DNA from 4 places in the Stenotrophomonas sp. YJH_SMC_127 genome. Region 2 is predicted to be linked to each of the others. Evidence: predicted binding sites of a transcription regulator. Region 2 holds the regulator's gene; each other region holds the start of a gene.
What was found. Region 2 encodes FliA, which starts transcription of late flagellar genes. Its sites were predicted from a motif close to TAAAGTTTNNCNNNCNNNGGCCGATAA; they were not measured.
Positions count from the first base shown of each region.

Region 1 (7,046 bases), on a different contig from region 2:
GCGATCGGCCGACAGCCCCGGGATGCCGCCGCCGCTGCTGCTGGACTGGCTCATCGAGTACGGGTCGGTCAGGCGGCTGTCCAGGTATTCAAAGCCCAGCGTCCAGATGTTCTCGGCGCTGCCCAGCGAGGTCGGGAAGCTCACTTCGCCATCCAGCTGGTAGTTGCGCAGGCGCGAGGTCGACCAGTCGGTGCCGTTGAAGCTGCCTTCCGGGCCACCGGCCAGGCCTTCATTGATGCGCGAGTTGTTGACCGCTTCCACCGCGGCGGTCACCCGCGAGGTCACGTCGCCCCAGCGGCCGCGATGGGTGATCGCGCCCGTGTTGCGGTACATGCGGTTGGTTTCCGCTTCGCCTTCGGCCAGCGCCGCCAGGTTAACGCCGGTCGAGGTACCGGTAGTGCTGACCGCGCGGTCACCGGCGTAGATGTTGCCCTGGCGGCTGGTGCCGGCTTCGAACTCCACCACCTGGTCGGTGGTGATGTCCCAGCGCAGCAACGCGTTGACGTCGCGGTTCTTGACACCCTCGCGGCCAGCCGGTGGCACCGCGTTCGGGTTGGTGGCGTACTGGCGGTTGAGGTCCAGTGAGTCGGCGTCGGTCTTGTTGACGTTGCCGTACAGGCGGAACGACAGGGTGTCGGTCATCGGCCCGCTCAGCTGCAGGCCGACGCGCTCGCTGCCGCCTTCGGCGCTGTGCTCGGGCACCAGGCCATACAGGTCGACCGCTCCGGTCAGGTCGCCGGTCGGGCGCTTGGTGATGATGTTGACCACGCCGCCGGACGCACCGGAGCCATAGCGTGCCGCCGCAGGGCCGCGCAGCACTTCGATGCGCTCGATCATTTCCGCCGGCACCCAGTTGGTATCACCGCGGGTATTGCGCTCACCGCTACGGCCCATGCGCACGGCGTCACGCGCACCGATGCGCTTGCCGTCGACCAGGATCAGGGTGTTTTCCGGCCCCATGCCACGCAGGTCGATCTGGCGGTTGTTGCCGTACTGGCCCGATGCGCTGTTGCCGGTGAGGTTGACGCCCGGCATGGTGCGCAGCAGTTCGGCGATGTCGTTGGCCGGCGGGCGCTTGGCGATGTCCTCGGCGGTGATGGTCGAGGTACCCAGTGCCTGGCGGGCAATCTGCGAGGCGGTGACATGCACCGTGTCGATATCGGTGGCATCGGTTCCGGCCTGGGCGGTCAGGGCGCTTCCCGCCAGCAGGGCGGCAACGGCGAGCGCCAGCGGGCGCGGCGAAAGGACAACGGCAGGAGACATGGTCTGGACCTTCTGGCAGGGCAACGGGGCCTCTGGCAAAGGGCTTGAGGCAACGACGAGGGGGGAGGCGGAGCGTCGCTGCAGTCGCCTGCGGGCCGATCCGTGCGCGCATTCTCCCATCAATGCGAGTGATTCTCAAATGCGTTCACTCATTGCCGCCGCGGCGCCGACGTGCTTTGCGCGCCGTGCAACCCTGCATCGCGCATAAACTGACCGGCCAACCCGCCATCAACCGTGCGCCACCGCGGCCGATACCCGTGGTTTGCCGTACGCAGTCAGAGATCGACGTGGAACCACCCCAACTGGACGATGCCAGCCAACCGCTGGCCGAGGCCTGGCAGCACTGCCTGCAACAGGCCGGCCCTGCCGCCACCGCGCTGCTGCACGCCGCCGCCGCCGATGCCCCGCCGGCGCTGGCCCAACGCTTCTACGAGGTACTGCTGCAGGACGGGCGTGCACGCCGCTTCCTGTCCCACGATCAGGTCAAGCAGCGCCTGCAGCCGGCCATGCAGCGCTGGCTGGTGCAGTTGCTGACCACCAATGCCGACGGTATTGCCGGCGCCGTTGCCTCGCAGCGGGTGATCGGCGATGTGCATGCCCGGGTCGGTATTCCGGTCGACCTGGTCACCCGCGGCGCGCGCGTGCTCAAGCACGAACTGTTCGTGCGCCTGCACGACGACGCGCCCGACAGTGCCACTGCGTTCGCCGCCATCGACTGCCTCAGCGCGATCATGGACATCGCCATGGAAGGCATGACCCTGGCCTATACCCATGCACGCGAGCGCTCGACCCGTGCCGATGCTGCGTACCGGCTGTTCTCGCTGGTGCAGAACGTCGGCACCGAACGCGAACGCCAGCGCGCACTGCTGCTGGACTGGGAGAACGCCCTGCTCTACGCGCTCGCTGGCCACGTACAGGCCAGCGACAGCGCCAGCCTGGCCACTTCCGAGTTCGGCCTGTGGTTCACCCACAAGGGCATCCCCAGCTTCGGCGAGAGCAGCGAGACCCGGCAGGTCGGCCAGCTGATGGCCCGCATCGACAGCAACCTGCAGCGGGCGAGCAACGATGCCCCGGCACAACGACTGGCGGTGCTGCCGGCCATCCGCGAGGACCTGGCCGCCATCCGCACCCTGATGACGCTGCTGTTCGAGCGCATCGGCGAGCTGGATGCCGGCAGCGATGCGCTGACCAACCTGCTCAACCGCCGCTTCCTGCCTACCGTGCTGCGCCGGGAGATCGAGCTGGCCACGCGCAACCGCACGCCATTCTCGCTGCTGCTGCTCGACCTGGATCACTTCAAGGCGATCAACGACGGCCACGGCCACGACGCCGGGGACCGCGCGCTGCAGCACGTCGCCGGCCTGCTCGGCCAGCTGACCCGCGGCAGTGACTACCTGTTCCGCTATGGCGGCGAGGAGTTCGTGGTGGTGCTGGTCGCGGCCAGCGAATCACAGGCCGCGGTGATCGCCGAAAGCCTGCGGCGGCAGATCGCGCAGTCACCGGTGGCATTGGCCAATGGCCAGGTACTGGCGCTGACCGCCAGCATCGGCGTAGCCGGCCATGACGGCCACCCGGACTACGAGCGGCTGATGGCACGGGCCGATGCGGCGATGTACGAGGCCAAGCGCAGCGGCCGCAACCGCGTGGTAGTGGCCAGCGCGGACCTTGAGGAAGCACCGGGACGGCGTGCACTGCAGCGATGACGACAGGACAGGTAGAGTCGACCGCTGGTCGACTATCGCGCGCAGCGCGGGATTTTTCGCACGCGGGGCGAAGAGCAGTCGACTGACAGTCGACTCTACCGACAGTCGGCTCTACCGGTCCGCGCGCCAGCCGATGCATTGGACGCCACCACCCGCCATGCTGCCCACCACAGCAGCGCCAGCGCCGCGATGCCTGCACCCAGCAGGCACACCGCAGGCCAGCCATGCCGGGCCTGCATCCAGGGCCCGGCAGCCGCACCGGCACCACTGCCCACTGCATAGAACAGCATGTACAACGCCACCAGGCGCCCATGCTGTTCTGCCGGTGCACGCAGCAGCAGCGCCTGGTTCGATACGTGCAGTGCCTGCCCACCGAGGTCGAGCACGATCACGCCCAGCAGCAGCAACGACAGCGACTGCGGCAGGCCCAGCAGCGGCCACCACGCGGCCAGCATCAGCAGCAACGCGCCAAGACTGACCCGACCGGCGAAACCGCGGTCCATCCAGTGCCCGACACGCGCCGCCATCAAGGCGCCCACTATGCCGGCCAGGCCCAGTGCGCCGATGGCCGCGGTGGACCACTGCAACGGCGGCGCCGACAACGGCAGCGGCACCGCCGCCCAGAACACGTTGAGGCCAGCAAACAGCAGCAATGCCAGCGGCCCACGCTCGCGCAGCGCGCGGTCCCGGCGCAGCATGCCCCGCATCGAACCCAGCAGTTCGCGCCAGCGCGGTGGTACCGCCGGCACCGGCACCGCCGGCAGGCGCCGCCACAGCAGCACGGCCAGTGCCGCCATCAGCGCTGCCGACAGCAGATAGACCGCCCGCCAGCCGACGGTGGCCGCGACCGCGCCCGATACAACGCGCGCCAGCAACAGGCCGATGAACACGCCGCCCTGCACCACGCCCACCAGGCGCCCGCGCTGCTCGGGCGGCGCAAGCGTGGCGGTATAGGCGATCAAGCCCTGGGTCAGCGCGGTGCCCAACAGCCCGGCCAGCAGCATGCCCGACAACAGCCAACCGGCCGTGCGTGCCGCTGCCAGCCACAGCAGGGCCAGCACCAGCGCCATCAACTGCATCCGCAGCAGGCGTCGCCGGTCACCGCGATCGGCGAGCGGCAGCAGGCCCAGCAATGCCAGCACACTGCCGGCCTGGGTTGCCGCCAACACTGCGCCCGCCACGGCACGGTCCAGTGCGAAGGCCTGTGCCAGCCGATCCAGCAGCGGTTGCGCGTAATAGACGTTGGCAACGCTGGCGCCGGCCGCGACCGCGAGCAGGGTCAGCAATGGGCGGGACATCGATGCGCTCATGATGTAGTTGCAATTTGAAACTTGATGCAGGCTATCGTCATTGGTTTTAAACTGCAACCACATTCGGAGGCGACAGCATGCACGCCAACAGTCCCTGCCCCGTTGCCCGCAGCGCCGACCTGCTCGGTGATCGCTGGGCACTGCTGGTGATCCGCGATGCCTTCGACGGCGTCACGCGCTTTGGCGACTTCCAGCGCAGCCTCGGCGCGGCGCGCAACATCCTCAGCGATCGCCTGCGCAGGCTGGTCGAGGCCGGCATCCTGCAACTGCAACCGGCCTCCGATGGCTCGGCCTACCAGGAATACGTGCTCACCCACGCCGGCCAGGAACTGTTCCCGCTGCTGGTCGCGCTGCGCCAGTGGGGAGAACGCCATCGCTTCAGCGCCGGTGAAGCCCATTCGCAGTTGATCGAATCCAGCACGCGGCGACCACTGCCCTACATGCAGCCACACGGGCGCGACGGTCAGCCGCTGCAGGCCGCCGCCACCCGCGTGCGCAAGCTCAAGGACGACCGGCGCGACGCCTGATCCGCCCATTCGCGCACACCACGATCCGGCCGCGCCGGTTAGCATCGGAGGTTTCCGCCGCCGGACGCCGCCGATGCCGCGCTATCGCCCTTCCCTGCTGACCGCCCTGCTGTTGCCGCTGCTGGCCTGCGCCACAGCCACCACGCAGGCCCGCGAGGTTGCCGCGCCCGCCGACCACGTGCAGGCCGATGGCCCCTATGTGTTCCGCCAGGGCGACCAACTGCAGGCCAAATGGATCTGCGACGACAAGGTCGAGTCGCGCTCGCTGGCCATCAACACGACGGGCACCGATATCGCGCCGCGCTGTGGCTACGAACACACCGTGCACGTGGCCGCGCCGAATGCTGCCTCGGTCTCCGTGCTGCCGGCCGCGCCGCGCATCGTCGCGCTGTCGGACATCCATGGCCAGTACGGGTTGCTGGTGCGCCTGCTGCGCGCCCACCAGGTCATCGACGCCCAGGATCGCTGGGCCCTGGGCAAGGACACGCTGGTCATCGCTGGCGATGTATTCGACCGCGGCCCGCAGGTGACCGAGGCGTTCTGGCTGCTGTACGGCCTGCAGCAGCAGGCCGCCGCCGCCGGTGGCGCAGTGCACTTCGTGCTCGGCAACCACGAAACCATGGTGCTGTACGACGACCTGCGCTACGTCAACCCGAAGTACCTGCGCAGCGCCCAGCTGCTGGGCCGCAGCTACCCGCAACTGTATGGCGCCGACTCGGTGATCGGGCAGTGGCTGCGCACCCGCCCGGTACTGCTGAAGATTGGCGATACCCTGTTCCTGCATGGCGGCATCTCGCCCGAAGCGGTGCAGCTGGCGCTGGACCCGGCACGCACCAATGCGGCCTATCAGGCCTCTCTGGGCCTGCCCAAGGCCGAAGTGAAGGCCGACCCGGCCACTGCACCGCTGTATGACGGCAAGACCAGCCCGATCTGGTACCGCGGCTACTTCGATGGCCGCCTCGACACAGCGGGGGTACAGACCGTGCTCGACCGCCTGCAGCTCAAGCGCATCGTGGTTGGCCATACCTCGATGCCACACGTCAGCAGCTTCCACGGCGACCGCGTGATCGCCATCGACAGCAGCATCAAGAACGGCGAGAACGGCGAACTGCTGTTCATCGAGGATGGCAGGCTCAGCCGCGGCCTGCTGGACGGCTCACGGGTGCCGCTGGTACTGGGTGAGCCGGGCCTGCAGGACTGAATGGCGGGACAGCGCGACGGCGTCGGGAGGTGCCGGCGCGCTCCACCTTCACCCCGTTTGCGGCTACCCTCGGCAGCCGAGAGGCCCACCCTGTCCATCCGCTGGGCCCGACCGTTACAGGAGCCTCCCGCGCATGCGCGTTCTGATTGCTGAAGACGACCCGGACATCGCCTCCGGCCTGTGCGCCTCGCTGCGCCGGCAGGGGCATGTGGTCGACCACGTCGACAACGGCGCGCACGCCGACGCCGCGCTGGGTTCGACCCAATACGCGCTGCTGGTGCTGGACCTGGGCCTGCCGCAGCTGGATGGCCGCGACGTGCTGCAGCGCCTGCGCCAGCGCGGCGATGGCCTGGCGGTACTGGTGGTGACCGCCCGCGACGGCCTGGCCGAACGCGTGCGCGTGCTCGACCTCGGTGCCGACGACTACCTGGTCAAGCCATTCGCACTGGACGAATTCGAAGCCCGCGTGCGCGCACAGCTGCGCCGCGTGACCAGCAATGGCAACCCGGACCTGCGCATCGGCCGCCTGCGCATCGATCTGGCCGGGCATCGGGTGTGGATCGACGACCAGTCGCTGGAACTGACCGCACGCGAGTTCGGCCTGCTGTCGGCACTGGCGGTACGCGCCGAGCGCATCGTCTCGCGCGCACAGCTGGTGGAGGCGCTGTGCGACTGGGGCCAGGACCTGACCGACAACGGCCTGGACATCGCCCTGCACCGCCTGCGCCGCAAGCTGCAGCCCGGCGGCATGGGCATCCGCACCGTGCGCGGACTGGGCTACATGCTGGAAGACGCGCAGGACGACAGCGCCCCGTGATCAGCGGCCCCCCCAGCCTGCGCCGGCGCCTGCTCGCCTTCCTGGCGTTGCCGATGCTGGGCCTGCTTACCTTCAATACGATCCTGGCCTATTACGTTGCGTTGGATTATTCCAACCGCATCCACGACCGTAACCTGATCGACGACACGCACTCGTTCGCGCAGATGCTGAGCACCATGCCGGTGACCAGCGACCTGTCTCCGCAGGCGCGCTTCCTGATCGAGT
Region 1 is NZ_JCAFVO010000003.1:273,812-280,857, forward strand. Features, by position in the region: gene AC5QAB_RS09590 (TonB-dependent siderophore receptor) at 1-1,263, opposite strand, end outside; gene AC5QAB_RS09595 (GGDEF domain-containing protein) at 1,551-2,966, shown strand; gene AC5QAB_RS09600 (MFS transporter) at 3,062-4,264, opposite strand; gene AC5QAB_RS09605 (winged helix-turn-helix transcriptional regulator) at 4,354-4,803, shown strand; gene AC5QAB_RS09610 (metallophosphoesterase) at 4,877-6,004, shown strand; gene AC5QAB_RS09615 (response regulator) at 6,138-6,821, shown strand; gene AC5QAB_RS09620 (sensor histidine kinase) at 6,818-7,046, shown strand, end outside.
Region 1: a site for FliA is predicted at 1,492-1,518, ahead of AC5QAB_RS09595 (GGDEF domain-containing protein). Genes of this name have one in related genera too.

Region 2 (7,046 bases):
CGGTACTTGCCCTCGTTCACCGACGAGATCGCGTACATGACCACGAAGAAGGCGAGCAGCAGCGTCATCAGGTCGGCATAGGGGATCGCCCATGCTTCGTGGTTGGCGTGCTCTTCGTGGTGCTTGCGGCGGGCCATGTCAGTGCAGGAAGCCGGAGAGGTTGGTTTCGATGTTGCGCGGGTTCTCGCCCTGGGCGATCGAGATCAGGCCTTCGATGACCATTTCGCGGTCGCGCGTGTTGTGCGAGATCACGCTCTTGAGCTTGGCGGCGATCGGCAGGAACAGCAGGTTGGCCGAGGCGATGCCGTAGATCGTGGCGGTGAACGCCGCAGCGATGCCGTGGCCGAGCTTGCTCGGGTCCGCCAGGTTCTTCATCACCGCGATCAGGCCCAGCACGGCGCCGATGATGCCGAGCGTCGGTGCGTAGATGCCCATCGCTTCGAACACCTTGGCGCCGGCCTGGTCCTGGTGTTCCTGGCTGCCCAGTTCGATTTCCAGCATGTGCCGCATCGATTCGGGCTCGACACCGTCCACCAGCAGCTGCAGGCCCTTGCGCAGGAACGGGTCCTGCTGCGCTTCCACCTGCGATTCCAGGCCGAGCAGGCCCTGGCGGCGGGCGATGTTGCTCCACTCGACGATCTGCTGGATCAGTTCGCGACGATCGCTGTGCGGCGGGCGCACGACCCAGCGCACGATCTTGAACGCATGCTTGAACACCGCCGGCGAGGTGTGCAGCAGGATCGCGGCAACGGTGCCGACGATGACGATCACGAACGCCGCAGGCGACCACAACGACGCCAGACCGGCGCCCTTGAGGATGCTGCCACCGACCAGCGAGGCCAGGGCGAGAAAGAGTCCAATGAGGCTGAGTCTATCCATGGATCCGGTATCGGCTTGTATGAATGGGACTTGAGACACCGGTACGGGCTACTGGTGCGACTTCACGGTTTTACGGGTTCAGCAAGCGGGTCAGTCGTGCGGGCTGCGCAGGCCATCCACATCCAGGATCAGCGCCATGCGACCATCGCCGATCAAGGTTGCACCGGCGTAACCGCGCAGGCCGCGCAGGGCCTTCGGCAGTGGCTTGATGACCACTTCCTCGCGCCCACGGACCTGGTCCACGACCAGGCCGAAGCGCGCTTCGCCGGCCTGCAGCACCACGATGGTCAGCAGGGTCGATGCGGCCGGCGTCACATCCAGCCACTGGCGCAGATCGACCAGCGGCAGCGTGTGCGAACGGCGGTCGAGCACGGCACGGCCATCGAACCAGCCCAGCGAGGTGCGCGGCGCGTGCAGTACCTCCATCACGCGCGCCAGCGGCAGCGCATAGACGTCCTCGCCGGCCTGCACCAGCAGGGTCGGCAGGATCGCCAGGGTCAGCGGCACGCGGATCAGGAAGCGGCTGCCGCGGCCCAGCTCCGACTGGATCTGGATCTGCCCGCTGAGTTCGCGGATGCGCGACTGCACCACGTCCATGCCGACGCCGCGCCCGGAAATATCCGTGACCTGCTGCTTGGTCGAGAAGCCGGGCAGGAACACCAGGTGCAGGCACTCCTCGCTGCTCAGGCGGGCGGCGGCTTCCGGATCGATCAGGCCCTTCTCGCGTGCCTTCGCGCGCAGCTTTTCCGGATCGATGCCGGCGCCATCGTCCTGCACCTCGATGCTGACGTAGTCACCTTCCTGCTGCGCCGACAACCGCACATGGCCCATCCGCGGCTTGCCCTGCGCTTCGCGCAGGTCGGGCATTTCCACGCCATGGTCGATGGCGTTGCGGACCAGGTGCACCAGCGGGTCGGCCAGCGCTTCGACCAGGTTGCGGTCGAGCTCGGTCTCCGCGCCGATCAGCTCCAGGTCCACTTCCTTCTTCAGCGAGCGGGCGACGTCGCGGGCGACCTTGGGGAAGCGCGAGAACACCTTGCCCACCGGCTGCATGCGGGTGCGCATCACCGCCGACTGCAGGCGCGCGGTGGCGATGTCCAGGGTGGACACGGCGCGGTCCAGCTCCTCGTCGCGCAGGCGCGCACGCAGGGTCTTGAGCCGGTTGCGCGACAGCACCAGTTCGCCGATCAGGTTGACGATCGCATCCAGGCGCTTGGTGTCCACGCGCACGGTGTGTTCGGCTTCGGCCAGCGGCTTGGCGGCCGGCTTGGCCACCGGTGCCGGTGCGGCGGCCGGGCGCGGGGCGGCGATCGGTGCCGGCGCCACCGCAGCCGCGGGCCTGGCGCCGGGTGCGGCGCCGCCGTGCAGCTGGTCGAGCAGGGCTTCGAACTCATCTTCGCTGATCAGGCCGTCGTCGGCCTTCTTTGCCGGCGCCACCGCAGTCGGTGCGTTGCCACCGTGCAGCTGGTCGAGCAGCGCCTCGAACTCGTCGTCGGTGATCAGGTCGCCGGCACCGGCCGTCGGTGCGGCGGCAGCGGCGGCAGGCGCTGCTGCACCTCCATGCACGTCGAACTGGGCGATCAGGTCCGGCGGTGCATAGCCCGGCTCGGTGCCGGAAGACACGGCATCGAGCATCGACTGCAGGTAGTCCAGCGATTGCTGGGCGGCGTCGAAGTGATGGGCCTGCAGCACGGCCTGGCCGGCACGTGCAGCGCCCAGCGCTTCTTCAGCGGCGTGGCACAGCTCGACCATGGCGGTGACACCGAGGAAACCCGCGCCGCCCTTGAGCGTGTGGTAGCCCCGGAACACCGCGTTGAGCTGTTCGGTGTCCTGCGGTGCCTGCTCCAGCGACACCAGCTGTTCGCCGAGGCGATCCAGGATTTCCTGTGCCTCGATGATGAAATCGGCAGTGATGTCGTCGGATACCGCGCTCATGCTTACAGCCCCAGATCCGACAACAGGTCGTCGGCGTCGTTCTGCGAGACCGCGTGGCGGTCCAGTCCCTTCAGTGCCGGCCCGGCCAGTTCCGGGTCGGTGCGATGCTGTTCCGGCGGCAGGCCGAGCGCGCCGAAGCCTTCATGCACGCGGCGGACGATGCCGACCACGCGACGGATGATCTGCCCGGTCAGGTCCTGGTAGCTCTGGGTCAGGGCGATCTCGGTCAGGTTGTGGCGGATGCGCTCGAGCTGCGCGTCCTGGCCTGGCTGCAGGCCTTCGGCGCGCAGCTGCTCGGTCAGACTGCGGCATTCCTCGGCCAGGTCCAGGGTGCGGTGGGTGGCCTGTTCGGTCATCGCCACCACGTGGTCCAGGCGTGCGCACGCATCGTCCAGTTCGCCGGCCTCGCTGGGCACGGTCGGCAGTTCGCCCAGGGCCTGCCCCAGCTCGCGGGCCAGCCGCGAGAGGCCGCTCATCATCGGCTGCGTGCGCAGCGCGACCAGTCCGTCGATGCGTTGCCGCCAGGCGGCTTCGTCACCGGACTCCAGGGCATCCAGGGCTTCCTGCAGGCGCAGGGCGAGGGCGTTCTTGTCGACCGTGGTATCCATCAGGCGCTGGCCGCCAGGCGTTCGAAGATCTTGCCCAGCTTCTCTTCCAGCGTCTGCGCGGTGAAGGGCTTGATGATGTAGCCGTTCACGCCGTTCTGGGCCGCTTCGATGATCTGCTCGCGCTTGGCTTCGGCGGTGACCATCAGCACTGGCAGGGTCTTCAGCTTGGCGTCGGCACGGATCGCCTTGAGCAGTTCGATGCCGGTCATCACCGGCATGTTCCAGTCGGTGACCACGAAATCGAAGGGCTGGCTCTGCAGCAGCGACAGTGCGGCATGCCCGTCCTCGGCTTCGGCGGTGTTGGTGAAGCCCAGATCGCCCAGCAGGTTCTTGACGATTCGACGCATGGTCGAGAAGTCGTCGACGATGAGGATGCGCATGTTCTTGTTCAAAGCAGAGTTCCTTTGTTGTTCATTCCGGGCGGCCGGGGGCAGTCGCCTCGGGGATGTTCATTCTTCCAGGCCGGCGTCGACGGCCTCGAAAATCTTCAGGCGGCCGCGCAGGCGCAGCACGGCCTGGCCATGGATCTGGCAGACCCGCGACTCGCTCACGCCGAGCACCGCGCCGATCTCCTTCAGGTTCAGCTCCTGCTCGTAGTAGAGCGAGAGCACCAGCTGTTCGCGCTCGGGCAGGTGGCCGATGGCCTTGCCCAGCTCGCGACCGAACTCGCCGCGCTCCAGCACCTGCTGCGGGGTCGGGCCGCCCTGGGCGACGGTATCCAGTTCGCCCTGGTCTTCGATGCGCGACTCCAGGCTCAGCACCTGGCCACGTGCGGCGTCTTCCATCAGGCGCAGGTACTCGGGCAGCGGCATCTCCATCGCGGCGGCCACTTCGGTGGCGCTGGCGGCACGGCCCGTGCTCTGTTCCAGGCGGCGGATGGTGGCGGCGGCATCACGGGCACGGCGGTGCACCGAGCGCGGCACCCAGTCGCCACGGCGGATCTCGTCGATCATCGAGCCGCGGATGCGGATCGAGGCATAGGTCTCGAACGAGGCGCCCTGGTCGGCGTCGTAGCTGCGCGAGGCTTCGATCAGGCCCATCATGCCGGCCTGGATCAGATCATCGACTTCGACGCTGGCCGGCAGGCGCGCGGCCAGGTGGTGGGCGATGCGTCGCACCAGGTCCGAATGCTGGGCGATGACCTCGTTGGCCGCCGAGCGCTGGACTTCCCTGTACTGGTGGGCTGCGCCTTTCATGCGGCCACCCCACGCTGCTTGAGGATGCGTTCGAGGAAGAACTCGACGCCACCGCGCGGTTCGGTCGGTGCCTGCCAGCGCGCGGTGCGGCGTGCGATCTCGGTGATCGCCAGCGCCGACGGGCTGGATGGATAGGCCTTCACCACCGGCTGCTGGCGCTGCACCGACAGGCGCAGCCAGTCATCCTGCGGCACGCAGCCCAGGTAGTTCAGCGAGACATCGGCGAGGAACTTCTCGCAGACGCGGGTCAGCTTCTCGTACAGCACGCGGCCCTCGTTCGGGTCGCGCACCATGTTGGCCACCACCTGGACGCGGTCCACGCCGCGCTCGCGCGACAGCACCTTGATCAGTGCGTAGGCGTCGGTGATCGAGGCCGGTTCGTCACAGACCACCACCACGGTGTCCTGCGCGGCCTGGCAGAAGGTCAGCACGCCGTCGGTGATGCCGGCGGCGGTATCGACCACCATGATGTCCAGCTCGCGTTCCAGTTCGGAGAACACGTTGACCAGGCCGACATGCTCGGCCGGGGCAAGCTCGGCCATGTGCCGGCGGCCGGAAGCGGCCGGGACCACCAGCACGCCGTTCGGGCCTTCGACGATGACGTCGTCCAGCGAGCAGCGGCCGGCCACCAGGTCGGCCAGCGTAAAGGTGGGGTTCAAGCCCAGGATCACGTCGATGTTGGCCAGGCCGAGGTCGGCGTCCAGCAGCAGCGTGCGCTTGCCCATGCCCGCCAGCGCCACCGCCAGGTTGGCGGACACATTCGTCTTGCCCACGCCGCCCTTGCCGCCGGTCACCGCGATGGTGCGCACAGGGCCGAGCGGCTCGCTGCGGGTGGCCGACAGCGGGAAGGTCTTGGTCAGCTTGGCGTACTCACGCGACGGCATGGTTCAACTCCGGGTTGCAGGGCATATCGGCCGCTCGGCGCAAATCTTCAAGGCGAAGTACAAGATTGGCTGCACTGGCCCGGTGCAGGTCCTCCGGGACGTCCTGGCCATCGGTCACCCAGGTGATCGGCAGGGCGTGGTCCACGGCCACCGACAGGGCGTTGCCGAAGCGGCCGGTCTCGTCCAGCTTGCTCAGCACCAGGCCCTGCAGGTTGGCCGCACCGAAGCGGCGCACCACCTCGTCCATGTCGCCGAAGCTGGTGTTGGCCGGCAGCACCAGCAGGGTGCGCACCTGGCGCGCGGCGCGCAGCCACTGCAGCTGGGCGGCCAGGGCACGGTCGCGCGGGCCCAGGCCGGCGGTATCGATCAGCACCAGCTTGTAGTCCTTCAGGCGTTCCAGCAGCTGGTCCAGGTCGGTGCCGCTGTTGGCCTCGTGCACGGCGATGCCGAGCTGGCGGCCGTAGCCATACAGCTGTTCGCGGGCGCCGATGCGGGTGGTGTCGGTGGTGACCAGGGCGACGTCACGCGGGGCGTGCTTCTCGGCGAAGCGCGAGGCCAGCTTGGCGATGGTGGTGGTCTTGCCGGCGCCGGTCGGGCCGACCAGCGCGATCACGCCGCCTTCCTCCAGCGGGTCGACCGGGGCGATCGGCAGCTTGCGCGAGATCAGCCCCAGCATCAGGCCGCGGCCACGATGGGCTTCGGTCTCCAGCGGGATCTGCATGGCCACGTCGCGGGCCAGCCCGGCGTCGAAACCGTACTCGTCCATCAGGTCCAGCGCGGTGGCGCGCACCGGGCTGCCACGCAGGCGCTCGTCGGTGAAGCGGTTCATCTCGCGCTCGATCACCTGGCGCATGCCGGCCACTTCCTGGCGCAGCTGGCGGATCTCGGCGTCGTCCTGGGGAACCACGGTCAGCGTCGGTGCCGGGGCCAGCATGGGGGCCGGGCTGGCCTCGATAGCGGCTTCGACCGCTGCCGGTTCGCTGGCGGCGATCCCGGGCTGCGCGTCGATCACGGCAGCGGTCGGCAGCGGCGGCGGCAGCACGGCCGGGGCCACGCTTTCGTGATGCGCCTCGTGCGGCGGGTCGATCTGGAAGCGCGCGCGGTTGGCCGGCACGGTGGCGGCCGGTGCAACGATGGCCTCGGCGAACGGGGCGAAGGTCTGGTCCGGCGGTGCCGGTTCGTTGACGGCGGCGCGGGCCAGGGTGGCGGCGAAGCCGGTGCTGCCCCGGGTCGGCACGATCTCGTCGGCGCTGTCCAGGGTGCGGCCGGTGGCACCGACGGCGGCGCGGGCGAGGGCGGCCACTGCCGAGGTGGTGGCCGCGACCGGTTCCGGCGCCGGGGTGCTGCTGCGGCGGCGGGTGACGGCGGCGATCACCGCGTCGGCGGCGGTGCGCGGCTTGGGTGCCGGCGGCGGTGCGACGTCACGGCGCGAGGCTTCCAGTGCACGCTGCACGGCGCTCTCGTCGTAGTTGGCGGCGGCGACGATCTCGATGCCTTCCTCGATCCGGCGGTTGGACAGGATCACGGCGTCAGGACCATGTTCC
Region 2 is NZ_JCAFVO010000016.1:26,001-33,046, reverse strand. Features, by position in the region: gene motD (flagellar motor protein MotD) at 1-137, opposite strand, end outside; gene AC5QAB_RS20720 (flagellar motor protein) at 139-879, opposite strand; gene AC5QAB_RS20715 (chemotaxis protein CheA) at 970-2,814, opposite strand; gene AC5QAB_RS20710 (protein phosphatase CheZ) at 2,817-3,422, opposite strand; gene cheY (chemotaxis response regulator CheY) at 3,422-3,814, opposite strand; gene AC5QAB_RS20700 (RNA polymerase sigma factor FliA) at 3,872-4,618, opposite strand; gene AC5QAB_RS20695 (MinD/ParA family ATP-binding protein) at 4,615-5,502, opposite strand; gene flhF (flagellar biosynthesis GTPase FlhF) at 5,489-7,046, opposite strand, start outside.

Region 3 (7,046 bases), on a different contig from region 2:
TGCGGCGAGATCGTGCGCATCGGCGACTGGGTGCTGAACGAGGCCTGCCGCCAGGCGACCGCCTGGGACCGTGCCGGACTGCACTTTGATCGCATCGCGGTCAACGTGTCGGCGGTGCAGCTGCGTGATCGCGGCTTCGCCGAGCGCGTGATCGAGATCTGCCATGCCCATGGCTGGCCGCCGCAACGGCTGGAACTGGAGCTGACCGAGTCGGCGCTGATCCGTGATACCGACATCCTGCGCCATTGCTTCGACGTGCTGGAACGGCACGGCGTGCCGCTGGCGGTGGATGACTTCGGCACCGGCTTCTCCAACCTCAATTACCTCAATCGCTTCCCGGTGGGGCGCCTGAAGATCGACCGCAGTTTCGTGCAGGGCATGCTGCATGATTCGGGCACGGCCGAAGTCACCCAGGCCATCGTCCACCTGGGCCACGCGCTGGGCATGAAGGTGGTGGCCGAAGGCGTGGAAACCCACCAGGAAGAAGACATGCTGCGCCGCCAGGGCTGCGACGAGATCCAGGGCTACCTGTACTCGCGCCCGCTCAGCCCGCGTGATCTGGCGCAGTGGCTGCGCCAGCAGCGCCCGGCGCCAATGCGCACCGACGCCAGCGGCGAAGCGGTGCTGGTGCGCTGAGGGTCTGCGCTGGCGGATGCCGGCGCGGTGTGGCCTGACTCTGGTGCGCCCAGCTCTGGTGGGTGCCGACCGTTGGTCGGCACGGATGCCCTGGCGCTCGCGATCATCCACGCATGGCGTGGAACTACCTGGGAAACTCCGCCTTCAACTGCATGCGCAGGGCCTCGACGATGGCCGCATAGCGCCGCTTCTGGACCAGATAGCTGGCCAGGAACAGCGGCAGCACCAGCAGCATCGGTGCCACCATCGGGCGCATCGCCACCAGTGGCAACAGCAGCAGCGACAGGATTGCCACGAACCAGCTGCACAGGCCGATCACCCGCACCTCGTGCCGTCGCGCGTTGAGAACGATGCGTCCACGCATCACCGGGAAGTAGCGCAGGCCGAAGCTCGGTGCGAAGCTCTCGCGGAACGCCATGCTGCCATCGGGCAGCGCATGGAAGGCCAGTCGCAGCCACTTGTCCTGCGGCAGGTCACGTTCCAGGCTGCCCAGCGAGAGCCGGGCCTGCATGGCCGGTGACGCCGCGATGCGTTCGTTGAACAGGGTGATGCCCCAGCTGAAATAGCCGGCCACCCAGGCCATCAGAAGGACGGCTTCGATGAGGAGCACTGCGATCAGGGCGATGGCCATCGGTCTTCCATGAACGGGACCGGTGGATCATGCCATGCGGGACGGCCCATCCACGCAGGACGTGGATCTACTTCAGGGCTTCGCCATCCAGGCCCAGGTCCCATGCCAGGCCCAGCAGTTCATCGTCGGCTCTGGAGGGGGTGGGGCGCGCATCGGCCAGCTGCTGCAGTTCGAGCAGTTCCTCGCGGGCCACGTCTTCCAGCCGCTGCAGCTGCTCACGCGCGCTCGCATTGCGCGGGCGCTCGGTGTCGGTGAGGGCGGGCAGGGCGCGGATCAGGGTCATGGTGCGCGTACAGGATGCATCCAATGGCGGGTTACAGGCAAAGGCCCCGGGCGAACCGGGGCCTTGCGGGCTGCCGGCGAGGGCAGCAGACATCAGGATCAGAACAGCTCGACCGTGCCAGCGCCCATGGTCTGCTGGGCGACCGGCTTGTGCGGCGGGCGTTCCCATTCGCTGCGCAGTTCGCGCAGGCGGTTGCCGGTGCGCTGCAGCGCGCTGGCAATCTCTTCGTCGAACACGCCGCCATTGCGGTGCAGCAGCTCCTGCAGGGCCACCGCTTCGCGGTTGATGGCAGTCAGGCGGTCCAGATGGGTGTGCACGCCGCCCAGGGCCTGAGTGGCGATGTCTTCGAACTGCAGGGCGCGCACGGCTTCGGCCACGCTGCCATCGATCGCACGGGCGCACTCGGACACTTCGCGCATGCCGTCGCCCAGCGAGGCGTTGATCTGCGCGACGTTGTCGAGCATCGCTGCCGCTTCCTGGCGGGCTTCGCGGGAGCGGTCCATATCGCGCGAGGCCATGTGCGAGACCGTCTCGCGCACCTTGGCAATGGCGTCCTTGGAGCTGTGCGCCAGCTTGCGGATCTGCTCGTTGAAGGTGGTCGAGCGCTCGGACAGGTTGCGCACTTCGTCGGCGACCACGGCGAAGCCACGACCGGCTTCACCGGCGCGCGCCGCTTCGATGGCCGCGTTCAGCGCCAGAAGGTTGGTCTGGTCGGCGATCGACTTGACGTCTTCCAGCAGCGCGAAGATGCCATCCAGGTGCTGCGCCATCTGGTCGATGTGCTGCACGGTGGTGCTGCTCTGGCCGCTCACCTGTTCCAGCGCTTCCACCAGCTGTTCCATGCGATGGCTGGCGTGCTGGGCGAAACGGGCGACGTCGAGGCCGGCATTGCCTTCATCACCGGCGCGGTCGACGATGCGCGACAGGGCCTGGCTCTGCTGGCGCGACTTGCGGTTCATGGCATCGAAGCTGCCGCCCAGGCTGGAGACGGCCTGGCGGATCAGGTCACGGGCGCGTTCCACTTCGCCACGCGAACCGTCGATCTCGTTGCCGACGAAGTTGCGCAGCTCGGTCAGCAGCTGGTCCTGTTCGCGCAGGACACGGGCGTGCTCGGGGGAACGATGTGCCTGTGCGCGGGTGGTCCACCACGCAAAGCCGAGCCAGCTCAGCGTCATCGTGGTCAGGATCGCCCAGCGCAGGGCGGCCGGCCATTCGAAACCGATGGCGAAGGGGAGCAGCAGGGTCAGAGCCAGGGGGGCGGCCAGACGGATGAAAATGCGTGAGTACATGGACGTTCTCGGGAGGTGCACGGAGGATGTATCGGCCGTACCCCCTTTCTCTTTAACGTCGATGTGCCTCGAAGTGCATTCTGAATGCGCCGGTTTTCCGGCGCCTTGGCGGCCTCGGGGTCAGAGCCCTTTCCGTGCCGGAAAGGGATCCGACCCCTTGGGCAGGCGCAACGGGGTCGGATCCCTTTTCCATGGGAAAGGGCTCTGACCCCACACCCTCAGGCCAGCAGGCGGTCCACGGCCTCGATCATCGCCTTGCGGCTGAACAGGAAGTCCCAGTAGCTGCCGCCCAGCTGGCGCCACAACACCGCCGAACGCACCGCGGCCAGCAGCAGGGCACGGATCTCCGCCACCACGCCGGCCTGGCCCAGGTAGTGCGGGTTGCCCTGCACCATCACCCGCGGTTTCAGGTGGCTGATGGTGTCGGCATACAGGCCGCCGAGGTTGGCCAGTACGTCCGGGTGGCCACTGTCGCCCAGTTCGGTGGCCTGGCGCTGGGCGCGCTCGATGCCCGAGGCGACCTTGTTCACGGTCGCCCCATCCTGCACGAAGCGGCGTTCCAGCTGCAGCACCGACAGGGCCAGCTTGGGCAGGATCGGGTCCTGGCCCTGGCTGCGGAAGTAGTTGTGCAGCAGGCGCAGGCCGGACTTCAGTGCATGACGGTCACCGAACACCGCCTGCGGCGAGGACGCATCGACGCGGAACACGCTGTCCACGGCGGTGCGCACGGCGGCGGCGTCGGAATGGCCGGTATCGGCGATGCGGCGCACCTGCTGCAGGGCCTGGGCAATGCCGGCCAGGGCCAGGACGCGGTCGTCGACAGTGAAACTCATGCAGCGATTACCTCAAAAGGGGAGGGGGTGGTGCGCAGGCGTTGTTCCAGCGGCGCATCGGTGGCGGCGATCACCGCGCCGCCCAGGCACACATCACCGTCATACAGCACCAGCGATTGACCAGGGGTAACGGCACGCTGCGGGCGCGCAAAGGTGACCAGCACGCTGCCATCGTCCAGCACCTGGACCGTACACGGCTCGTCGGGCTGGCGGTAGCGGGTCTGGGCGGTGCATTCGAAGCGCCGTGCCGGCGGTGAGCCGGCGATCCAGTGCGCGGTTTCCGAACGCAGGCGGTCGGACAGCATCCACTTGCTGTCGCGGTCCTGGTCCACGTACAGCACGTTGCTGGCCACATCCTTGCCAACCACGTACCACGGCGCGGCCGGGCGGCCACGCACGCCGCCGATGTTCAGGCCCTCGCGCTGGCCCAGGGTGAAATAGAACACGCCCGGGTGTTCGGCAATCACGCTGCCGTCGGCCGGGTCGAGGATCTGGCCGGGCTTGGCCGGCAGATAGCGGCCGAGGAACTCACGGAAGTCGCGCTCGCCGATGAAACAGATGCCGGTGGAGTCCTTCTTGGCGTGGGTCGGCAGGCCGACGTCGCGCGCGATCCGGCGCAGGTCGCTCTTTTCAAGGTCGCCGATCGGGAACAGGGTGGCTGCCAGCTGTTCCTGGCCCAGTTGATGCAGGAAGTAGCTCTGGTCCTTGGATCGATCGGCGCCGCGCAGCAGCAGCCACTGGTGGCCGCGCTGGGTCACCCGTGCGTAATGGCCGGTGGCGATGCGCTCGGCGCCCAGCTCGCGGGCGGCGTCCAGGAAATGCTTGAACTTCACTTCACGGTTGCACAGCACGTCCGGATTCGGGGTGCGGCCGGCCGCGTACTCGGCCAGGAAGTGCTCGAACACGCCCTGCCAGTACTCGCTGGAGAAGTCGCGGAAGTGGAACGGGATGCCCAGCAGGCCGCACACGGCCACCGCGTCGCGACGGTCATCCTCGGCGCGGCAATCACCGCTGCCATCGTCGGCCCAGTTCTGCATGAACAGGCCGGCCACGGCCTCGCCCTGCTGTACCAGGCGCCAAGCGGCGACCGAGGAATCGACGCCACCGGAGACGCCCACCATCACACGTGGAGTGCTCATGCGACGTCCCGGACCAGCGAAAGCGGGTGGCGCTGGCCACCCAGGTAATCCGCCACCACCTGCCACACCAGCGGGCTGCGCTGGCGCTCGCCTGCGGCCTGCAGCTCGGCCGGGGTCAGCCACAGCGCGCGGTCGATGCCGGTGTCCAGCGGCTGCGCCGGATCGTGCGAAACCGGGTGCGCCGCGTAGCAGAAGCGCAGGAAGGCCGTGCCGTCGCCGGCAGTCCACTGGTAGCAGCCGATGAAGTGGGTCAGCTGCACCGTCCAGCCGGTTTCCTCGCGGGTCTCGCGCAGGGCGGCCTCGGCCAGGCTTTCGCCCGGCTCGAGGTGGCCGGCCGGCTGGTTCAGCACCTGGCGGCCGTCAATGGTCTCCTCGACCAGCAGCACGCGGCCGCCGTCGATCACCACGGTGGCAACGGTGGCGTGCGGTGCCCAGCGCGGGTCCGGCGTGGCGTTCAACTCAGAACTCGTCCTTCTTGGTCAGTTCCAGCTCCATCGCGTCGGCGGTGCGGATGGCCGCATCGATGGCGTCGCTGAGCTGGTCGGCGGTGGCATCGGCGTCGATCTTCACCACGAACATGGCGGTGGTGTCCTGCTTTACCCAGCCGCCCATCTTGGCGTCCTGCGAATCTTCCAGCAGGCGATTGGCCACGGCCACCGGGAACTGCTTGGTCTTGGCGCTGTAGGCCGGCGACCAGATCTCGCGGATGTTGTGGCTGCCGAAGTCTTCCACCGCCGAGCGCACGTAGACCATCTGGGTGCGGTCACCCTCGACGTCGAAGACCATGCGGTAGTCGCCATCCTCGTCGACTTCGTAGGTATAGCCCAGCTTGTCCAGGTGGCGCGCCACGGACTTGTCGGCCTGGGGCGCGGCGGTGGCAGCACCGGCAGCGGCCAGGGTGATCAGCAGGGCGGGCAGAAGGGTCCTTTTCATGAAGATCCTGTGAAGCAGTGTTGAAAGAAGCTGCAATTGTGACGTTGGGCGTGCGTGCCGTCCAATCCGCGGCGGGCCGACGCAGGTCCGGCGCTACCCCTATAATGGACGGATGCCCCATGAGTCCTCCCCCGATTCCCAGCACGAGCACGGCGTTGCCGTGGAGCCCGCGCGCCCGGAAGTGGCGCCGCCGCCGTTCTATCAGGTGATGCTGCTCAACGATGACTACACCCCGATGGATTTCGTGGTGGATGTGCTGCAGCAGTTCTTCAGCATGGACCTGGACAAGGCCACGCAGGTGATGCTGCACGTCCATACCCGCGGCCGCGGCGTCTGCGGGGTGTTCACCCGCGAGGTCGCCGAGACCAAGGTTGCCCAGGTCAACGAGTATTCGCGGATGAACCAGCACCCGCTGCTGTGCACGATGGAAAAGGCCTGACCGGCTGCCGATCCTCGTCCGGGTACATCGACTCCGAACACGGCGTGCCCACCAAGGTGGGCACCTACCAAGGCAGAAACCTGTAGAGCCGAGCCCATGCTCGGCTGCTTTTCGTCCCGGCGCAATGATCCCGGATGGAGTGCGCCCACCACGCGCGGAGGTCACGCCTCCGCCAACGCCTCCAGCGCCATCCGCGCCACCGTCTCGTCGACGTCGGCGGGGGCGCCGTCATCCCTGAACCACACTGCCGACAGCGCAGTGCTGGCCGCGATCCAGCGCAGCAGGCGCGTGCGTTCCAGGCCGGCCAGTGCGCTTACCTGTTGCAGCCGGGCGGCAAACCGCTCGGGCCGGGTGGCCACATGGATGCCCGGGCCACAGAGGTCCGGGTTGCTGAACATCGTCGTGTAGTCGAACGCGCGGTCGCCCAGCAGCCGCTTCGGGTCGATCGCCAGCCAGCCACGCGCGCCGAAATCCAGCACGTTGTCGTGGTGCAGGTCGCCGTGCAGCGGCCGGATCTCGCGTTCTTCCTGCAACACCCGCTCCGCCAGTGATCTGCACTGTTCCAGCAGTGGCGGCAGCGCGGCCCTTGGCTGCAGCAGGTCGGCGAACCATGTACGCAGGCAGACCAGTTCCGCTGGCGGCGCGCTCCGTGGCCGGTGCAGCTGCCGCAGGACCTGGCACAGGATCGTGGTACACGCATCATCGTCGCCCTCGATCGAACGTTGCCGCAGCGAATCGCCGCCGGCGCGCTCGATCAGGATCGCCGGCCCCTCGTGGGCCAGCAGGCGGGCGGCACCATCGCCGTCCCACCAGCGCAGCAGGCGATGGCCGTTCTGCTCCTCGGTTTCGCTGCTGACCTTCAG
Region 3 is NZ_JCAFVO010000002.1:618,687-625,732, reverse strand. Features, by position in the region: gene AC5QAB_RS08190 (bifunctional diguanylate cyclase/phosphodiesterase) at 1-636, shown strand, start outside; gene AC5QAB_RS08185 (hypothetical protein) at 761-1,267, opposite strand; gene AC5QAB_RS08180 (hypothetical protein) at 1,335-1,550, opposite strand; gene AC5QAB_RS08175 (methyl-accepting chemotaxis protein) at 1,649-2,839, opposite strand; gene hflD (high frequency lysogenization protein HflD) at 3,058-3,672, opposite strand; gene mnmA (tRNA 2-thiouridine(34) synthase MnmA) at 3,669-4,811, opposite strand; gene AC5QAB_RS08160 (NUDIX domain-containing protein) at 4,808-5,269, opposite strand; gene AC5QAB_RS08155 (hypothetical protein) at 5,271-5,744, opposite strand; gene clpS (ATP-dependent Clp protease adapter ClpS) at 5,857-6,183, shown strand; gene AC5QAB_RS08145 (APH(6) family putative aminoglycoside O-phosphotransferase) at 6,345-7,046, opposite strand, start outside.
Region 3: a site for FliA is predicted at 2,868-2,894, ahead of AC5QAB_RS08175 (methyl-accepting chemotaxis protein). Genes of this name have one in related genera too.

Region 4 (7,046 bases), on a different contig from region 2:
ACGACCCCGGCATCATCGAAGCAGAAGACGCCAAGGCATTCCTGGCGGCGGCCGCCACCCGCCAGTGGGCGCGCGAACCCAAGCTGCGCCTGCTGGCCTGACCACAACGACAGGAGAATCGTCATGCCCCGTGGTGACAAATCCGCATATACCGAAAAGCAGAAGCGCCAGGCCGAGCACATCGAGCAAAGCGAACGTGATCGCGGCGCGAGTGAAGGCACCGCCGAACGCATTGCCTGGGCCACCGTGAACAAGCAGGACGGCGGCGGCAAGCGCGCCGGCAGTGCCCGCAAGGGCGCGAAGAAGGCGACCAGCAAGAAGGCTGCCAAGAAGGCGCCTGCCAGGAAATCGGCCACAAAGAAGGCCGCAACCAAGAGGACGGCGGCGAAGAAGGCACCTGCGAAGAAGGCGGTGGCAAAGAAGGCACCGGCTCGCAAGACCGCGACAAAGAAGGCCGCAAAGAAGACGGCGAAGAAGGCAGCGGTAAAGAAGGCGGGTACGGCCGCCGCGCGGAGCGCCGCCGCGAAGAAGGCAGCCAAGACGCGGGCCGCGAAGAAGACCGTGCGCAAGGCGGCGGCGAAGAAAGCCGCGCGCACGCGTGCACGCGGCTGAGTCTTCGATCAGGAGGGGAGCGCCCTCATCCATGCGGCAACTTCGGCTGAGGCTGCCTCGGCACGGGCCTGCAGCAGTAGATGCGGCCCTTCCAGCGATACGTGCCGGGCATCGGGCAACAAGACCTGCAGCTCGGCCACGCTGGGCGGCCACAACAGGTGGTCCTGTCGTGCATGCAGGCATAACGTCGGCAGCGTGAGCTTCGGCAACTGCGCGCGGACATCGATCTGCAGTGTCGCCGCAGCGCGCTGCCGCAGGATCGCGGTCGGTACCGCAGCGATCGCATGTCGCAGCTCGCGAAGGTTCATGCGTGTCCGCCAATGCCCCAGCAGAAGCCGGGCCAGCAACGCCAGCGGCGGCGGTGGCCATGCAGGGGCAAGCAAGCGTGCGCTCGCCGCTGGCAGCGGCACCGGTCGCCGCGCGAAGGTCGTACTCAGTATCAATCCGCGCAATCCCGGCGGTGAAGCCACCGCCAGTTCGATAGCCAGCGGCCCGGCAAACGATTCAGCCAGCAGCACAAAGGGAGAGAGGGGAAGCTGCGCGCGCAGGATCGACGCCAATGTGACGTAGTCCTGTGGCCCGTGCATGGGCAGCGGCAGCACCTGCACGGTAGCCCCCTCGTCCTGCATCGCTTCCACGAAGCATGTCGACAGCAGGCCGCTGCCATCCAGCCCGGGCAGCATCACGATCGGGAGCATCACGGCGTTCATCACATTGCTCACCTCTCAGGTCCCTTCGCACGACTCGCTGCCGCGCAGCTTCGCTTATCGGCTCGCCCCAGGGAAGTGCACGCCGCTGCTCGCGGCGCTACCCTGATGGCCCCGGACGGAACGAAGAAGGCGGCATGCGCAAGCCACGCTGGCTCAGCTGGACCGGCATTGCCCTATGCGCGCTCTATCTCGCGCTGACCGCCTGGCTGGTGCTCGATGCCCGGTCCAACAGCGACCCCAAGAGCGCCTACATCCTCATGCAACTGCCGGTGATGCTGCAGACCGCAGCACTCAACGTCATCGGCGTGGGACGCTGGCTTTCCGGAATGACCTGGATCACCGTCTACCTTCTGGTGATTCCTCCCACGCTTGGCGTGCTGTACGTGCTTGGGGCCATGCTCGGCAGCGTCCTGGAGCAATGAGGGCGATCCTCCCTGCTGCCTGAGCGGGCGATGCAAATACGGCCGCTCAAGGCGGCCGTATTCCTGTCACGGGGTCAGCAGCCTGCTCAGGCTGCACGGCGCGGCACGGCCGAAGCCACTGCGCCTTCCACCTTGAATACCGCTACCGACGTGGTCAGCGCATGCGCCTGTTCTTCCAGCGCGCGGCTCGCCGCAGTGGCTTCTTCCACCAGGGCCGCGTTCTGCTGCGTCACCTGGTCCATCTGCACCACCACCTGGTTGACCTGCTCGATGCCGGCGGCCTGTTCCTTGCTGGCCGCTGCGATGTCGCTCATCAGCTGGGTGGTGCGCGAACTGGCCTGGGCGACGCGTGCGATCGCTGCTTCCGATTCAACGGTCACCGCCAGGCCACTCTTCACCTTGGCAGCGGCGTCTTCGATCAGCTCCTTGATCTCCTTGGCCGCGACGCCGGCGCGCTGCGCGAGCGTGCGTACTTCGCTGGCGACCACGGCAAAACCACGGCCCTGCTCGCCCGCGCGCGCGGCTTCCACCGCAGCGTTCAGCGCCAGGATGTTGGTCTGGAACGCGATGCCGTCGATAACGGTGGAGATTTCCGAGATGCGTGCCGAGGACTGATCGATCTCACCCATCACCGAGGCCATCTGCGCCATCGCCTGCTCGGTCTCGCGTACGGCGGCACCGGCGGCATGCGCTTCGCTGTCGGCCTGACGCGCCAGCTCGGCGTTCTGGCGCACGGTGGAGGTCAGCTCCTCCATCGACGCGGCAGCTTCCTCCAGGTTGGCCGCCTGCTGCTCGGTGCGGCGCGACAGGTCGTTGTTGCCGGCGGCCAGTTCCTGTGCTGCGTTGTTGATGCTGTCGGCAGCCACCTGGATGCCCCGCACAATGCCGGTCAGCTGTGCGGTGGTGGTGTTGGCGTCGTCGCGCATGCGGGCGAACACGCCATCGTACTCACCGTCCATGCGTGCGGTCAGGTCACCGTGCGAGATCGCGCGCAGCACGTCGGAAACATCGGCAATGCTGGCCTGCGAACTGGCCATCATGCCGTTGAGGTGTTCGACCATCGCCTTGAACTGATACTGGAACGCAGCAGCATCGCCACGCATGCTGAAGTCGCCGGCGCGAGCCGCACGAGCCAGTTCATCGATCTGCGCGTTGATCGCCATCAGGCTCTGCTTTACCGCGGCCAGAGTGCGGGTCAGCGTGCCCTTCTCGCCCGGGTAGTCCGGCAGGTCACGGCTGAGGTCGCCGATCGCGTAACGCTGCATCACTTCGGCCATCAGCAGCTCCACCTGCACGTGCGATTCGACCAGGCTGTTGGTGGCCTGCACCATGCGGCCGAAATCACCGGGGAAGGCACTGTCGTCCATGCGATAGCGGATCGCACCCGCTTCGTGCTGCTCAGCCATCTGCAGCTGTGCGCCGATCGCCGCCTGCACGCTCTGCCGCACGCTGGCCATCGCCTCGCCCAGCTGGGTCAGTTCATCCCGGCCACCGAGGCGGAACTCCTGGTCCAGCTGGCCCTTGGACAGCCGCTCGGCCAGGTTCACCGCGCGCGCCAGCGGGCCGGTCAGGCTGCGGCCGATCATCACCGAGGCGCCGATGCCGGCAAGCAGCGCGACGCCGCCCAGCACCAGCAGCTGCAGCAGGCTGCGTTCGCCCAGGCGGATCGCTTCGGCGGCAGCTTCACGGCTTTCCTTCTCCTCGAAGTCCACGCCATCGGACAGCGCCTTGTTCCAGCCGTTGGCCGCTTCCTGCACCGGGCCCAGGGTCAGCGCCACGGCGCCGGGATAATCGCCCTGCTCCATCAGTTCGCTGGTCTGCTTGTTGAGCGGGCGCGCAACGGCACGCTTGGCCGCGATGGTTTCCGCGATGGTCTTGCCCTGGGCATCGCTGGGCAGCGCCTGGTAGGCGGTCCAGCTGGCCTCATAGCGCTTGACCAGGTCGGCGATGCGCTTCTCGTCGCTGCCGCGGTCTTCGCCCTGACGGATCAGCATTTCGCGGCGCACGACCATCATCTGGTTGTTGGCATCGAGCATCTGCGACAGCAGGCGCACCTTGGCCACGCTGACGTCGACCACCTGCTGCATCGCGCGCTTCTGCACGACACTGGCAGTGGCGCCGGTGGCCACCACGGCGGCGACCAGCAGCAGCAACAGGCCAAAGCCCAGCCCAAGACGCCAGGCAACCCTGACGTTCCTCAAGTAGTTCATCGGTACATCCAAAACGGGGGGATGCGCCCTTATCGGCGGCACGGCAGGCAATCTTGATCGCCCTCCATCGGTGGCTTCGGCCACGGTTCACCTTGGTGAGTCCCCGTCCCAGCGGCACCTGCCGCTGGCAATCGGCCGCAATGACATGCCTGCTCATGCGGGCATCAGATCCCTTTCACGGCGGCTCGGCGCTGTCTGCGGGCAAGGTGGCGGCGTACCTGCTGGAGATCCCAATGCCCTCATCTGTGTCCCGATCCACCCTGCTCGCACTCTCGCTGCTGGCGTCGCCGGCCTTCGCGCAGGTGCCGCCGCCCAACCTGCCCGCCCCCATTGCCGAGAAGGCCGACCCGGACACCGCAGTGCGCTCCGCACTGCATGCCCAGGTGCTGCTGGATCGCGCGAATTTCTCGCCTGGCCAGATCGATGGCGAAGTGGGCAGCAACCAGCGAAGCGCGGTGGCGGGCTTCCAGGCCGCGCATGGGCTGACCGTGACGGGTGAGCTGGACGACGCCACCTGGAAGGCTCTGCAGGCTGATACGGTGGGGCCGCTGGCCAGCTACACGCTGACTGCCGAGGATGTCGCCGGCCCGTTCCAGCCCATACCGAAAGGACCTGCCGCACAGGCCAAACTGAAATCGCTGGGTTTCAGCAGTATGGAAGAAGCCCTGGGCGAGCGCTTCCACGCCTCGCCGGAGTTGCTAAAGGTGCTCAATCCCGGCGTGGATCTGACCAAGGCTGGCAGCCGCATCCAAGTGCCCAACATCGCACCAGCGGCATTGCCGAAGGCGGCGAAGATCGTGGTCGACAAATCCGACTCCACCCTGCAGTTGCTGGATGCGCAGGGCAAGCTGATCGCGCAGGTGCCGGTGTCGTCGGGCAGCCAGCACGACCCGTTGCCGATCGGCGAATGGAAGATCCTGGGCGTGTATCGCGACCCGCCGTTCCACTACAACCCGAAGTTGTTCTGGGATGCGCGCAAGGGCGAAAAGAAGGCGACGCTGCCACCGGGCCCGAACAACCCGGTCGGCCGGGTCTGGATCGACCTGTCCAAGCCGCACTACGGCCTGCATGGCACACCCGAACCCAGCCACGTGGGCAAGACCGAATCGCATGGCTGCGTACGCATGACCAACTGGGATGCGGTGCGTGTGGCCGACGCAGTGGATACTTCGGTGCCCGTGGTGATGCAGGAGTAAGCCCATGCGTCTTTCGCAGCTGATCGTATTGGGCGTACTGCTGGGACTGGGGGCAGGTTGGTGGCTGCGTCGCGATGGGAGTGAGCCGGTAGCCGCCTCGCTGCCGGCAGCGCCATCGGCGGTGGCCGCCGCGCCGGTGGTCGAACCAGCGCCACGCGCAACGGCCCCACCCGCCACCACCGCGCCGCCGGCCGCGCAGGCTGCGGATGCACCGTCCGGCCTGCTGCTGCCGGTGCAGGGCATCCTGGCCTCGCAGCTGCACGATACCTTCACCGATGCGCGCAGCGAAGGCCGCGTGCACGATGCCATCGACATCCTGGCCGATGCCGGTACTCCGGTACTCGCGGTGGCTGATGGCACGGTGGAAAAACTGTTCGACAGCGAACGCGGCGGGCTGACGATCTACCAGTTCGAGCCCAGCGGACGCTGGTGCTACTACTACGCGCACCTGCAGCGCTATGCCGATGGCCTGGCCGAGAAACAGGCGATCAAGCGCGGGGATGTGATCGGCTACGTCGGCAGCACCGGCAATGCCAGCGCCGAGGCCCCGCACCTGCACTTCGAAGTGCATGTGTTGGGGCCGGAGAAGCAGTGGTGGAAGGGAGACTCGATCAATCCCTATCCCTTGCTGAAGTCGGCGGCACCGATGCCCGGCGCTGCTGGCGCCGCAACGCCACAGTAAAGACAGCCAACGCAGCCCCTGGAATCAGCAGGAACAGCGCCGCCATCTTCCAGAAAAAGAACGGCCACAGCCAGAGGTAGTCCAGGTCGGTCAGCTTCAGCAGACCCAGCGGCGGCTGCAGCTCGATGTCTGCAGTGCGTCCCGCCAGCGCCGGACCCACCTCCAGCACGGTTACCCGCAGCCATGAACGGCCGCGTGGCAATGCGTCGCCGCGACCGTAACCAAAGTAGGAGGCCATGAGGCCGCCGGACTCAGCCGATACCAGCGCGCGGTCGATGCCCTGCCCGGCCACTCCCCAACGCTCCCCTGCGCGGAAGTCTCCATGTTCGGTGGGAGTCTCGATGCGCAGCAGCACTTCAGGGTCAGCCTCTGTACCGTCCGCGGCATAGCGCAGGCGCAGCCGAAGCTGGTCATCGATGAGGCGGTAGACGGTGATCTGGGCGGTTGCGCCAGGGCGCAGCACCAGCGGCACCGTCTGCGTGCGCGAAGCCAGGGCATTGGCGGCTGCACCCAACACAAGTACCAGGCCGGCCATGCACCACAGGCTCCACGACACCCACAGGGTGACCCGCACTACCGTCCCGCCTTTCACGCTGACATCCTGGTCATCGCGTCGCTTCCCCGCTGGCCTGGCCACACAGTAACGAAAAAGCCCCGCGTGCGCGGGGCTTTTCCTGTCACCAACGCCGGGCATGGCCCGGCGCCACCTCAGGCGAACGGATCCTGCAGGACCATGGTGTGGTCGCGGTCCGGGCCGGTGGAGACGATGCTGATCGGGCAGCCGGCCAGCTCTTCCAGCGAACGCAGGTAGGCGCGTGCGGCCGGCGGCAGGTCGTCCCACTGGGTGATGCCGTGGGTGTTCTCGCTCCAGCCCGGGAACTCCAGGTACACCGGGGTGCATTCTTCCCAGCCCTGCGCGTCCAGCGGCGCGTACTCGGTGCGCTTGCCGTTGTATTCGTAGGCGATGCAGACCTTCAGCTTTTCCATGCCGTCCAGCACGTCCAGCTTGGTGATGCACAGGCCGCTGATGCCGTTGATGGCCACGGCGCGCTTCAGCGCGACGATGTCCATCCAGCCACAACGACGCGGGCGGCCGGTCGACGCACCGTACTCGGCGCCGCGGTCACGAATGCCCTGGCCGACTTCGTCGTCCAGCTCGGTCGGGAACGGGCCACCGCCGACGCGGGTGGCGTAGGCCTTGGCGATGCCCAGCA
Region 4 is NZ_JCAFVO010000001.1:498,580-505,625, forward strand. Features, by position in the region: gene AC5QAB_RS02285 (catalase) at 1-101, shown strand, start outside; gene AC5QAB_RS02290 (hypothetical protein) at 124-612, shown strand; gene AC5QAB_RS02295 (alpha/beta fold hydrolase) at 621-1,322, opposite strand; gene AC5QAB_RS02300 (hypothetical protein) at 1,457-1,744, shown strand; gene AC5QAB_RS02305 (methyl-accepting chemotaxis protein) at 1,831-3,954, opposite strand; gene AC5QAB_RS02310 (L,D-transpeptidase family protein) at 4,188-5,150, shown strand; gene AC5QAB_RS02315 (M23 family metallopeptidase) at 5,155-5,832, shown strand; gene AC5QAB_RS02320 (hypothetical protein) at 5,762-6,424, opposite strand; gene AC5QAB_RS02325 (adenylosuccinate synthase) at 6,541-7,046, opposite strand, start outside.
Region 4: a site for FliA is predicted at 3,984-4,010, ahead of AC5QAB_RS02305 (methyl-accepting chemotaxis protein). Genes of this name have one in related genera too.